DNA from 4 places in the Paenibacillus sp. EKM211P genome. Region 1 is predicted to be linked to each of the others. Evidence: riboswitches for the same ligand, from Rfam matches in the RefSeq annotation. Region 1 holds a riboswitch; each other region holds the start of a gene.

Region 1 (2,201 bases):
TTTTAATCCACCTTCCCCCTCAGTGGTCGCAAGCTTCAATTCCGATGGCTTAAAGCCAAAGCGTTTGATCCATTTTGCTGCAGCCTGTTCCTTGGCTTCAAGCGTCATGTCGCCCTCAGCTATACGTACAAGCTTGCTTCGTGCTTGTTCATCTGTAGAAACATCAGCCTGTGTGTAATTGGTGCTGGAGGTGATCCGCTTAAAGCTAACGACCTTCCCAGTGGATAAATCCACATGAATTTGCAGCTTGCCCTTCGCTGAGGAGTCAGGCAAATCAACCCGAAAGGTTTCATAAGGATAATTTTTTTTCCATGTACGATCGTACGCTTGAAGCAGTTTTTCTCTGGATAAATAACCGTACAAATCTGTTTCAGCCTGATAGGTCACGACAGGCTTCTCTGGCTGTGATTCCGTATAGCCCAGCTCGGAACGGGCAAAGTCCAGGGCGTGTACGATCGCTTCTTGTTTGCTGATGACCTTTGCATTCATCAATGATTCCGGACTTGGATTGCTAAGCGAGGGAATAAGCAATTGAAAGATAAAAAAGCAAATCAGGCCAACCCCGCCCAGCAAGCCTAATTTTTTGAAGTTGGCCGTGAGCACGACCGGTTTCCCGATAGGATTCATGAGTTTCCTCCTTAATCTGTAAATAAGAACATCCATTAAAGATATCATACTGCACAGGTTCCCGCCAACAGACCAGCGATATTCATGAAAACAGAGTGAAAGCACTTTAAAGTTTTAATAAAATTAGATAAGCTGTGATTAAGCGATGCCCAATCGCAAATTAAAGCCAATTTCACGTTTTTTCGGCGAAATCGGTTTTGTGATCTGGATAGAGAAGGATTATAATCTTGAGGCAATGCCTATGAAATATATGGGTAATGACATACATTTAAGCCGAATTTCTGTGAGAAAACGGGGGAACCATGTTACTGGGGTGAATTTTACAGCCGATCCTGATGGATCGGAAGTGTAAATAGGGCATACTGTGCTGCCCGAATCCGTCAGCTAACCTCGTAGGCTGTGGGCAGGAACCAAGTCAGGCACTCGGTTTTCCGGTGTCTTTTTTTGTGTGTATAAGTGTGAATAAAAGTTTGCTGAGTTAAGGACGCTGCGCGTTCCATTTGATCTTCCAATCGCTGTTGCCACTGAATTTTTTTGATTTTCTAGACCTTGATAAGGGTAAAATTCAGAGTCAAAGGCGAGCGCTATCGCTTCTCCAGATTCAAATGGACCGCTTCGCTGCTGCCCGCCTTAAAGTCATCAAACGTTCCATGAGGTAGTTACGTATAAAGTGTAGTGAGTATTGAAAGGCAAAAGTATCCCGCTTTGCGGATACTTTTCTGATTTATAAAAGAAACTGAAAAGAATTGGTGATTTTATGAGCTCAGCGATCTCCATGCTCATAGTTCACCAAGGAGGAGAAGTGATGAATAAATGAATCCCAATGCAAGCTGGCTTCGGCTTTCTCCACCGCAAATATTCGTTGCAGGCTTTGCCATTATCATTCTAATAGGTAGTTTATTGTTAATGCTGCCCATTTCTAATACAACAGGAAAACCACTTGCGTTTATAGACGCTTTGTTTACTGCCGCTTCCGCGACCTGTGTAACTGGGCTTGTCGTTAAGGATACAGGGCTCTTTTTTACAACCTTTGGTCAAATTGTCATCGTTGCGCTGATTCAGATTGGCGGACTTGGCTTTATGACTATGGCTACCTTGATCGCGCTGGTGTTCAAGCGTCGGATTTCCTTGCGGGAGCGCCTTATTTTGCAAGAAGCGATGAATCAGACCTCTGTCGAAGGAATTGTCGGATTGATCCGCAAGGTGCTATGGTACTCGCTGATGATTGAGGGCGTATGTGCAATCATTTTTTCGATTCGCTGGTCGTTTGATATGCCTGTAGGCAGGGCGATTTATTTTGGGATTTGGCATGCTATTTCCATGTTTAATAATGCTGGTTTTGATTTATTCGGTGAATTTCGCAGCCTGACAGGTTATGTATATGATCCGATTGTTAATTTTACAGCCATGTTCCTCATTATTTCGGGTGGCATTGGTTTTGTAGTGATGTCAGACCTGGCAGATTACCGCAAGCGTAAGAGACTATCCTTGCATACCAAGGTGGTACTCAGCATGACAGCTGCTCTGATTGTCGTCGGGACGCTTGTCATTTTTGTATTTGAGTTTACGAATCC
Region 2 (2,201 bases), on a different contig from region 1:
CTTGTTTTGGATGGAGGGCCAGATCGCCTTGATGGACAGCCGGGAAGTACATGTGTACTTGTGGATATTACTAGGGGCGACCGTATTGCGCATACTAATCACTCCCTTCATTAGAGCTGGCATATATCAAAGCCTGCATACCGATGCGTCTGAACCGCAAAGCCTGTCCTTCTTCAAGGGGATGAAACGCCACGGTATGTCATCGCTATTGTATTACATCATCGAGTTGGGTTTGCTGCTGCTTCCCGCCTTTTGGGTGGTACCGAGACTCTATCCTATTGTAGTAGGAACGTTGCAATCTTCCTCTTACCTGCTGCATTTGTTGCCCTATGCCATGGGGTGGATAGCTTACGGTTGGGTCATTCGGCAGTGCATCCTGTATATGCAGCTGGGCACTGTCAGTGGTCACGCCATACTATCCTCCCTGCTTGCCTTCTTTCGCCAGCTTCTTCCGGCTGTTGGTGTATCCCTGTTGCTCGGTACTTGTGTGTTGCTAGTTTTCGGTCTATTTGGCACCGTGGCGATGATTTGGACGGGTATGTTGGCGCTGATTCTCCAGCAATCGTATCATTTTGTTACCAGTCTGGTCAGGCTGTGGCATATCAGTTCACAGTATCGGCTATGGCACATCGATATCTCCAGCAGAGGCTAACCCCTCACAATATGCTCTCTCCTGTATTTTCAGCTGTCGAAAAAACTTTTTTCTTTCCCGTGCAAACAGCACATAACTGAATACTGTTAACAGAATCTGTTCCTGGAGCGTTAGGAACAGATTTTTTTTGTAACTTTTTGCGATGAAACATTTGCCAAAGCCTGCTGTCTTTGTTACAATAATCGCAGTGAACTGATAGTAACAACTTTGTAATCTTTATTGTAACCTTTATCTTAAAAACATCGTTGTCGTGAATACTGCTCTCCAAGGTGCACATCTTAAGTTAAGCCTAATTCCTGGCACCTAGGAAGCGGGGGAACCAGTTTGGGTGAATTGATCTCGCAACAGAGTGGTCATAGGGGAACCTTCTACCGAATCCTTAAGCTAACCTCGCAGGCATTGGAAGGGGTATATTTTTTTTGAAGAAGAAGCTAACGATCGCAGCCATGGGTCTCGCCATTGCCTTTACATCTTTTACATTCGGTGGCAGCAGTGCATTTGCAGACTCTAAGATGGACCAGGTCATCCAAGATGCCAAAGGAACGAACTACAGAAGCGGAGGCACTACACTCGAGGGATTCGATTGCTCCGGCTTCACAATGTATGTATTCAACAAACTGGGAATTAAACTGCCGCATCAATCTGGATCACAATTCAAAATGGGTTCTTCTGTATCCCGCGATGAAATGAGACCAGGCGACCTGGTGTTCTTCAACACCACAGGAAGAGGCGTTTCCCATGTAGGTATCTTCGTAGGTGAAGGGAAATTCGCCCACTCCTCGACTTCACGTGGTGTAGTAGTTAGCTCACTGAACGAAAATTATTACGCTAACCGTTATGTCGGTGCAAAAAGAATTATGAGCACAGACGCTTACCATTCTGTAGCTTCAGATATTCCTGATGACGACAACGTAGAATAACTACCGCACAGCAAGCTAACCCTAGCCGCAATTTGATTCTGGCCGGAATCGAATTGCGGTTTTTTATGTCCACTACATCAGCAATGATTATCATTACTGACGAACTGACACCTCAAAAGGTTTCAATTTTAGCGAACATCGTCGGTTTTACCGTCACCGCTGGGGGAGCATATGAGCAGTAAATCCTTCTTATTGAATGTATACCCGACTTAGGTACGAAATAAACACGCTTGCCATTCTCCTACAACTTGTCTACAATCTGTGGTTAATGATTGAAGTACCTGCATAAGGAGGAATGGAAAAGTGCCGGCCTCAATATCCAACTACCGGATCGTACCGATGGACGAGCATCAAGCGGCTGAAATCTGTGAGTGGCGCTATGATCCCCCCTACAACATATACGGCTGGCTTCCCTGGGAACAAATGAAGGCACTTGAAGTCGAATTTGGAAGTCCCACGCTTCGCCAAGAGCAATATGTTGCGGTCCTGGACGAAGAGAATGAGCTGACGGGATTTGCTCAATATTTCCCTATGGTCGGTGTGACCCGGCTGGGTCTTGGAATGCATCCCGAAAGATGCGGACATGGCACAGGCTCCGATTTTGTCCGGGCCATTGCCGAGGAAGCCAG
Region 3 (2,201 bases), on a different contig from region 1:
AGGCAAAGCGATGCGTCACGTTATTTTACCGCAAGCATTTAAATCTATATTGCCTGCTATTGGTAATGAGTTCATTACGATCATTAAAGAATCTTCTATTATTTCGACCATTGGGATGGTGGACATTATGTATCAAGCCCAGGTCATTAAGAATATTACCTACGAAGGCTTAAGTCCATTCGTAATCGCAGCCGCTATTTATTTTGTAATGACATTCAGCTTATCTAAGCTGTTGGGTTTATGGGAAAGGAAGTTGAGAGCCAGTGATCACCGTTAAACAACTGCGTAAATCATTCGGTAAGAATGAAATTTTAAAAGGCATTGATATAGATATCGCCAAAGGTGAAGTAGTCGTCATTATCGGCCCGAGTGGTTCGGGGAAAAGTACGTTTTTGCGTTGTATGAATCTGTTGGAACAGCCAACAGAAGGGGAAATCTTGTTTGAGGGTGAGCCGATTACGGCCCGTGGTCATAATATTAATGCGACTCGGGAGAAGATGGGGATGGTTTTCCAACATTTTAATCTGTTTCCGCATAAAACAATACTGCAGAATCTGACGCTTGCACCAACGCAGGTGAAGAAGCAATCGGGGAAAGAAGCGGAGAAAATTGCGTTGGAGCTCCTGCGGACCGTGGGTCTTGAGGATAAGAAGAATACCTACCCGAACCAGTTATCTGGCGGTCAAAAGCAACGTATAGCGATAGCACGTGCTCTCGCCATGCAGCCGCACGTAATGCTGTTTGATGAACCTACCTCTGCCCTGGACCCTGAAATGGTTGGAGAGGTTCTGGATGTGATGAAGAAGCTCGCTGAAGGCGGCATGACGATGGTGATCGTGACGCATGAAATGGGCTTTGCTCGTGAGGTAGGAGACCGAATCATCTTTATGGACAACGGTCAAATTATAGAGCAAGGTACGCCGGAGCAAGTTTTCGGAACTCCAAGCCATGATCGTACCCGTGATTTTCTGGCTAAAGTGCTGTAAGAAAATGCTTTTATGAATTATTGACAAAGCCCTCTCGTGATGATATTTCACGGAGGGCTTTTCTCCTTTTGTCACCATATCTCCATATTTTCGTAACAAAAAACCGATTTTTGATGACAAAATTGTAATGGATATAGTATGATGTTCAAGATTCCCAACATTTTCATGCAGATAAGGTTACAAAATTGTGATATTATGCAGTAAGCCAAAACTTACCGGGGCAGCAGCAATGATAACAATTACTCAGGTGCTGGGCTCAAACCATGGGAAGTGCGGGGGACGTAACAACGGCAATTATTCCAATGCGTCATATAGATGTTGTGGAATATGCCTAGGGGTGAATTGCACAAGCATAGGGCTTCTCCTGAGTCCGAATCCGACAGCTAACTTCGCAGGCATAACAGAGGAGGTACATATCTTTGAAACACTTAAAACATATTGGAAAAACCATGAAATTTGCGGTGCTTGCCGCAGCGATTGCAGGATTGGCACAGACAGCTGGAGTAGCAAATGCTGCTTCGCTTCATACTGCCAAAGAAGGCGATACTTTCTTTTTGCTTGCTCAACGTTATGGGGTATCGGTAGATGACTTGACGAAGGCTAACCCGGATATTGCGTCCAACAACATATATGCAGGTCTACAAATTAAAATGCCAGACGAAAAAAGTGTGAAGGCGGCTTCGGATTCGAAACCACAGCTTCTTACGGAGAAAGCACCAGCGAATGAGAGGCCAACAATTGAAGCATGGGGCAAAACATTCAATTACAGTAAAGTTGTTGATGTTAAAGCAACAGCATATTCAGCCGCAGCTGATGAAAATGGCAAATGGGGTGCAGTCGATTACTACGGTAATCCGCTTAAACTGGGTACAATTGCAGTAGACCCGAAAGTCATTCCTATGGGAACAAAGGTGCTAGTTACAGGCTATTCCCATCCCGGCTTGCCAGACCATTCTTTTGTAGCCGTTGCCCGTGATCAGGGCAGCGCTATTACCGGAAAGCGGATTGATATCTTTATCCCTGGCAACAAATCATTCGTGAACGACTTCGGCTTCCAAAATGTGAAACTGTACGTTATTGATAAATAGCATTGTGCATATATTTGATTTCATTAAACATAATATATATTATGTAAACTTAATATTATAGCACACAACATATAACTGGGACGACTTCTTATCAGTACGGTCGTTTATCGCTAAAAAAGGCTGTCTT
Region 4 (2,201 bases), on a different contig from region 1:
GCTCATGATATCCCTCCTAATTAAATATTCTACAATTAAATTGTGAACAATTCAACAAGGGGTTGCAAGTCCAGAAGAGTCTACAGACATTGTGCATTGTAAAATCGTCTTTTGTTCAAAACGGTAAATCGCACTTCAAATGGAGCAAATTGAGGTGTTTCTTCTCATAAAAAAGGCTTCATTCGATAATTATCTAGTACATATAGCGCATTTTCTTTCTTTTTTATAAATAAAGGGCAACCGTACCATACCCTACGCCAATATTGACATGCCTTTCATTTTCAAAAAGAGGTGAAATACAGAGTTTTAGAGAGATACGAGAAGCATAGGTTGGTTGTAAGCGTTATCCTTAATCTTCTATGCTCTAAAGGGTGATTTATAGCCTTGCCGTTGAGCTTTACAGTCTTCCTTGCACGGGTGTATGATTCAAGACGTAATTTCAAATTAACAACAATGAAGCAACAACGAATTGTCTAAAGCGCTGAATTTTGCAGTTGCAAAAGCGGGGGAACCAACGAGTATATACGGCTTTGCAAGCCGTGTGTCTCATGGGGTGAATTTTCCGGCCAAGTGCCGTAAATAGGGCGACTCTCACGTCCGAATCCGACAGCTAACCTCGTAAGCGTACAGGGAGAGGCAACAAACCGCCGTGTGCAGCCATGGTTTATTTTATCATGGAATGTATGAAGCCGGAGGAAGCCTTTTTCCTTCGGCTTCTTTTTGTTGTCTTTTTATACCGGGAGAGGAGCTACTGATGGAAGGTCGGTTAATTATTGTCACTGCACCGAATGAAGCGGGCAGAAGTTTTGTGAAATTGCTTATGTTCAAAAAATTGGCGTTTGCAGTTCTCACAAATAGCACCCAGGAGGAACGACAGCTTAAAAAAATGGGTGTGGAGCACATTGTGCGCATCAATACGATGCAAGCGGGAAAATGGAATTTTCCTAAAAAAGAAATTGGTAGTGTGTATTTGTTCGAAAACAGCTTGAATCTAACTTGCCGTTTCCTGCAAATATGTCGGCCACTAACATCAGAATTGATCTATGTTATTACGCACGGCTGTAATCCACAAGGAATTTATCGGGGATTGGGAGCGGACCATGTGATCTACACATTGAACGGAGAGGTGGGTTTCCTGCTGAACGGATAAGCACTTATAACATAGCTGGTTTATGATTTTATGATGGAATCAAAAGGGCAATCTGAAAAGCGATACGGAGGGTATGAACATGATGGATTTATACATGCTGCTCGTAATGGCTGTGAGTTATGGAGTGATACTGCTGTTTGTACGCTGGTGTGATGCGCAGACCTCAAAAGGAGGGCGAAGAGGATGATCGTTGTGCTAGGACTTACGGCTATTGTGTTCGTGTATTTAATCTACGCACTCCTGAATCCTGAAAAATTCTAGTCAACTATAGGATCGAGCAGGCGGGAACAGCAGATCAAGAATGCAGCATCAGAGATGCAGATTTTCGCAAACGTGTGCACTCAATGGATGGTCTGAATCAGGTCTGTTGTTCCAAATGCAGGGGCATTTTAAGGAGGAATAGAGGATGGAGCTACTGCAAATTGGGATTGTGATCATCATATTGTTGCTCTTGGTAAAGCCGATGGGCACCTATATGTATCACGTATTCTCGAATGAACCGAATCGGACGGATCGTATTTTTGGTGGAACGGAAAAGCTGATTTATAAGGCTGTAGGTTTGAAGAAACAAGACAGCATGCGCTGGACCACGTATGCTATGAGTTTCATTGCAACCAATGTGGTGCTTGTGGGGATCAGCTACCTGCTATTGCGCTTGCAGGCTATACTTCCGGGCAATCCGGTTGGGAACAGTAATATGGAAGCATCATTGGCCTTTAATACAGTAATCAGCTTTATGACCAATACGAATCTCCAACATTACAGCGGAGAAAGCGGGCTTACGTATCTGACACAGATGGCGTTCGTCACGATGATGATGTTTACTTCGGCTGCTTCGGGGTTTTCGGTTGCTGCGGCTTTTATGAGGGGATTGACGCGGCGCGGTGAAGGGCTGGGTAATTTTTTTCAAGATTTTATTAAAGCCAACATACGGATTTTCCTGCCGCTTGCTTTTGTACTTACGCTGGTGCTGGTGGGATTAAAAGTACCACAGACGCTACAACCCACGGCGGATATTACGACTTTAAGTGGTACACAGCAGCAGATTGCT

The links. Region 1 has a riboswitch for cyclic di-AMP ahead of G9G57_RS13940 (TrkH family potassium uptake protein). Riboswitches for the same ligand answer to the same signal wherever they lie in the genome.
Region 2: it holds a riboswitch for cyclic di-AMP, as region 1 does, so the genes downstream of both, G9G57_RS24700 (C40 family peptidase) here and G9G57_RS13940 (TrkH family potassium uptake protein) in region 1, are expected to answer to the same signal.
Region 3: it holds a riboswitch for cyclic di-AMP, as region 1 does, so the genes downstream of both, G9G57_RS20385 (3D domain-containing protein) here and G9G57_RS13940 (TrkH family potassium uptake protein) in region 1, are expected to answer to the same signal.
Region 4: it holds a riboswitch for cyclic di-AMP, as region 1 does, so the genes downstream of both, G9G57_RS07985 (hypothetical protein) here and G9G57_RS13940 (TrkH family potassium uptake protein) in region 1, are expected to answer to the same signal.

Annotation. Positions count from the first base shown of each region.
Region 1 covers NZ_JAAMNS010000008.1:131,177-133,377, forward strand. The annotation lists gene G9G57_RS13935 (CPBP family intramembrane glutamic endopeptidase) at 1-627, opposite strand, end outside; cyclic di-AMP (ydaO/yuaA leader) riboswitch at 889-1,041, shown strand; gene G9G57_RS13940 (TrkH family potassium uptake protein) at 1,441-2,201, shown strand, end outside.
Region 2 covers NZ_JAAMNS010000026.1:16,388-18,588, reverse strand. The annotation lists gene G9G57_RS24705 (hypothetical protein) at 1-652, shown strand, start outside; cyclic di-AMP (ydaO/yuaA leader) riboswitch at 929-1,066, shown strand; gene G9G57_RS24700 (C40 family peptidase) at 1,072-1,572, shown strand; gene G9G57_RS24695 (GNAT family N-acetyltransferase) at 1,876-2,201, shown strand, end outside.
Region 3 covers NZ_JAAMNS010000016.1:99,393-101,593, forward strand. The annotation lists gene G9G57_RS20375 (ABC transporter substrate-binding protein/permease) at 1-277, shown strand, start outside; gene G9G57_RS20380 (amino acid ABC transporter ATP-binding protein) at 264-986, shown strand; cyclic di-AMP (ydaO/yuaA leader) riboswitch at 1,230-1,399, shown strand; gene G9G57_RS20385 (3D domain-containing protein) at 1,406-2,074, shown strand.
Region 4 covers NZ_JAAMNS010000003.1:402,108-404,308, forward strand. The annotation lists gene G9G57_RS07980 (glutathione peroxidase) at 1-6, opposite strand, end outside; cyclic di-AMP (ydaO/yuaA leader) riboswitch at 470-641, shown strand; gene G9G57_RS07985 (hypothetical protein) at 755-1,150, shown strand; gene kdpF (K(+)-transporting ATPase subunit F) at 1,334-1,411, shown strand; gene kdpA (potassium-transporting ATPase subunit KdpA) at 1,557-2,201, shown strand, end outside.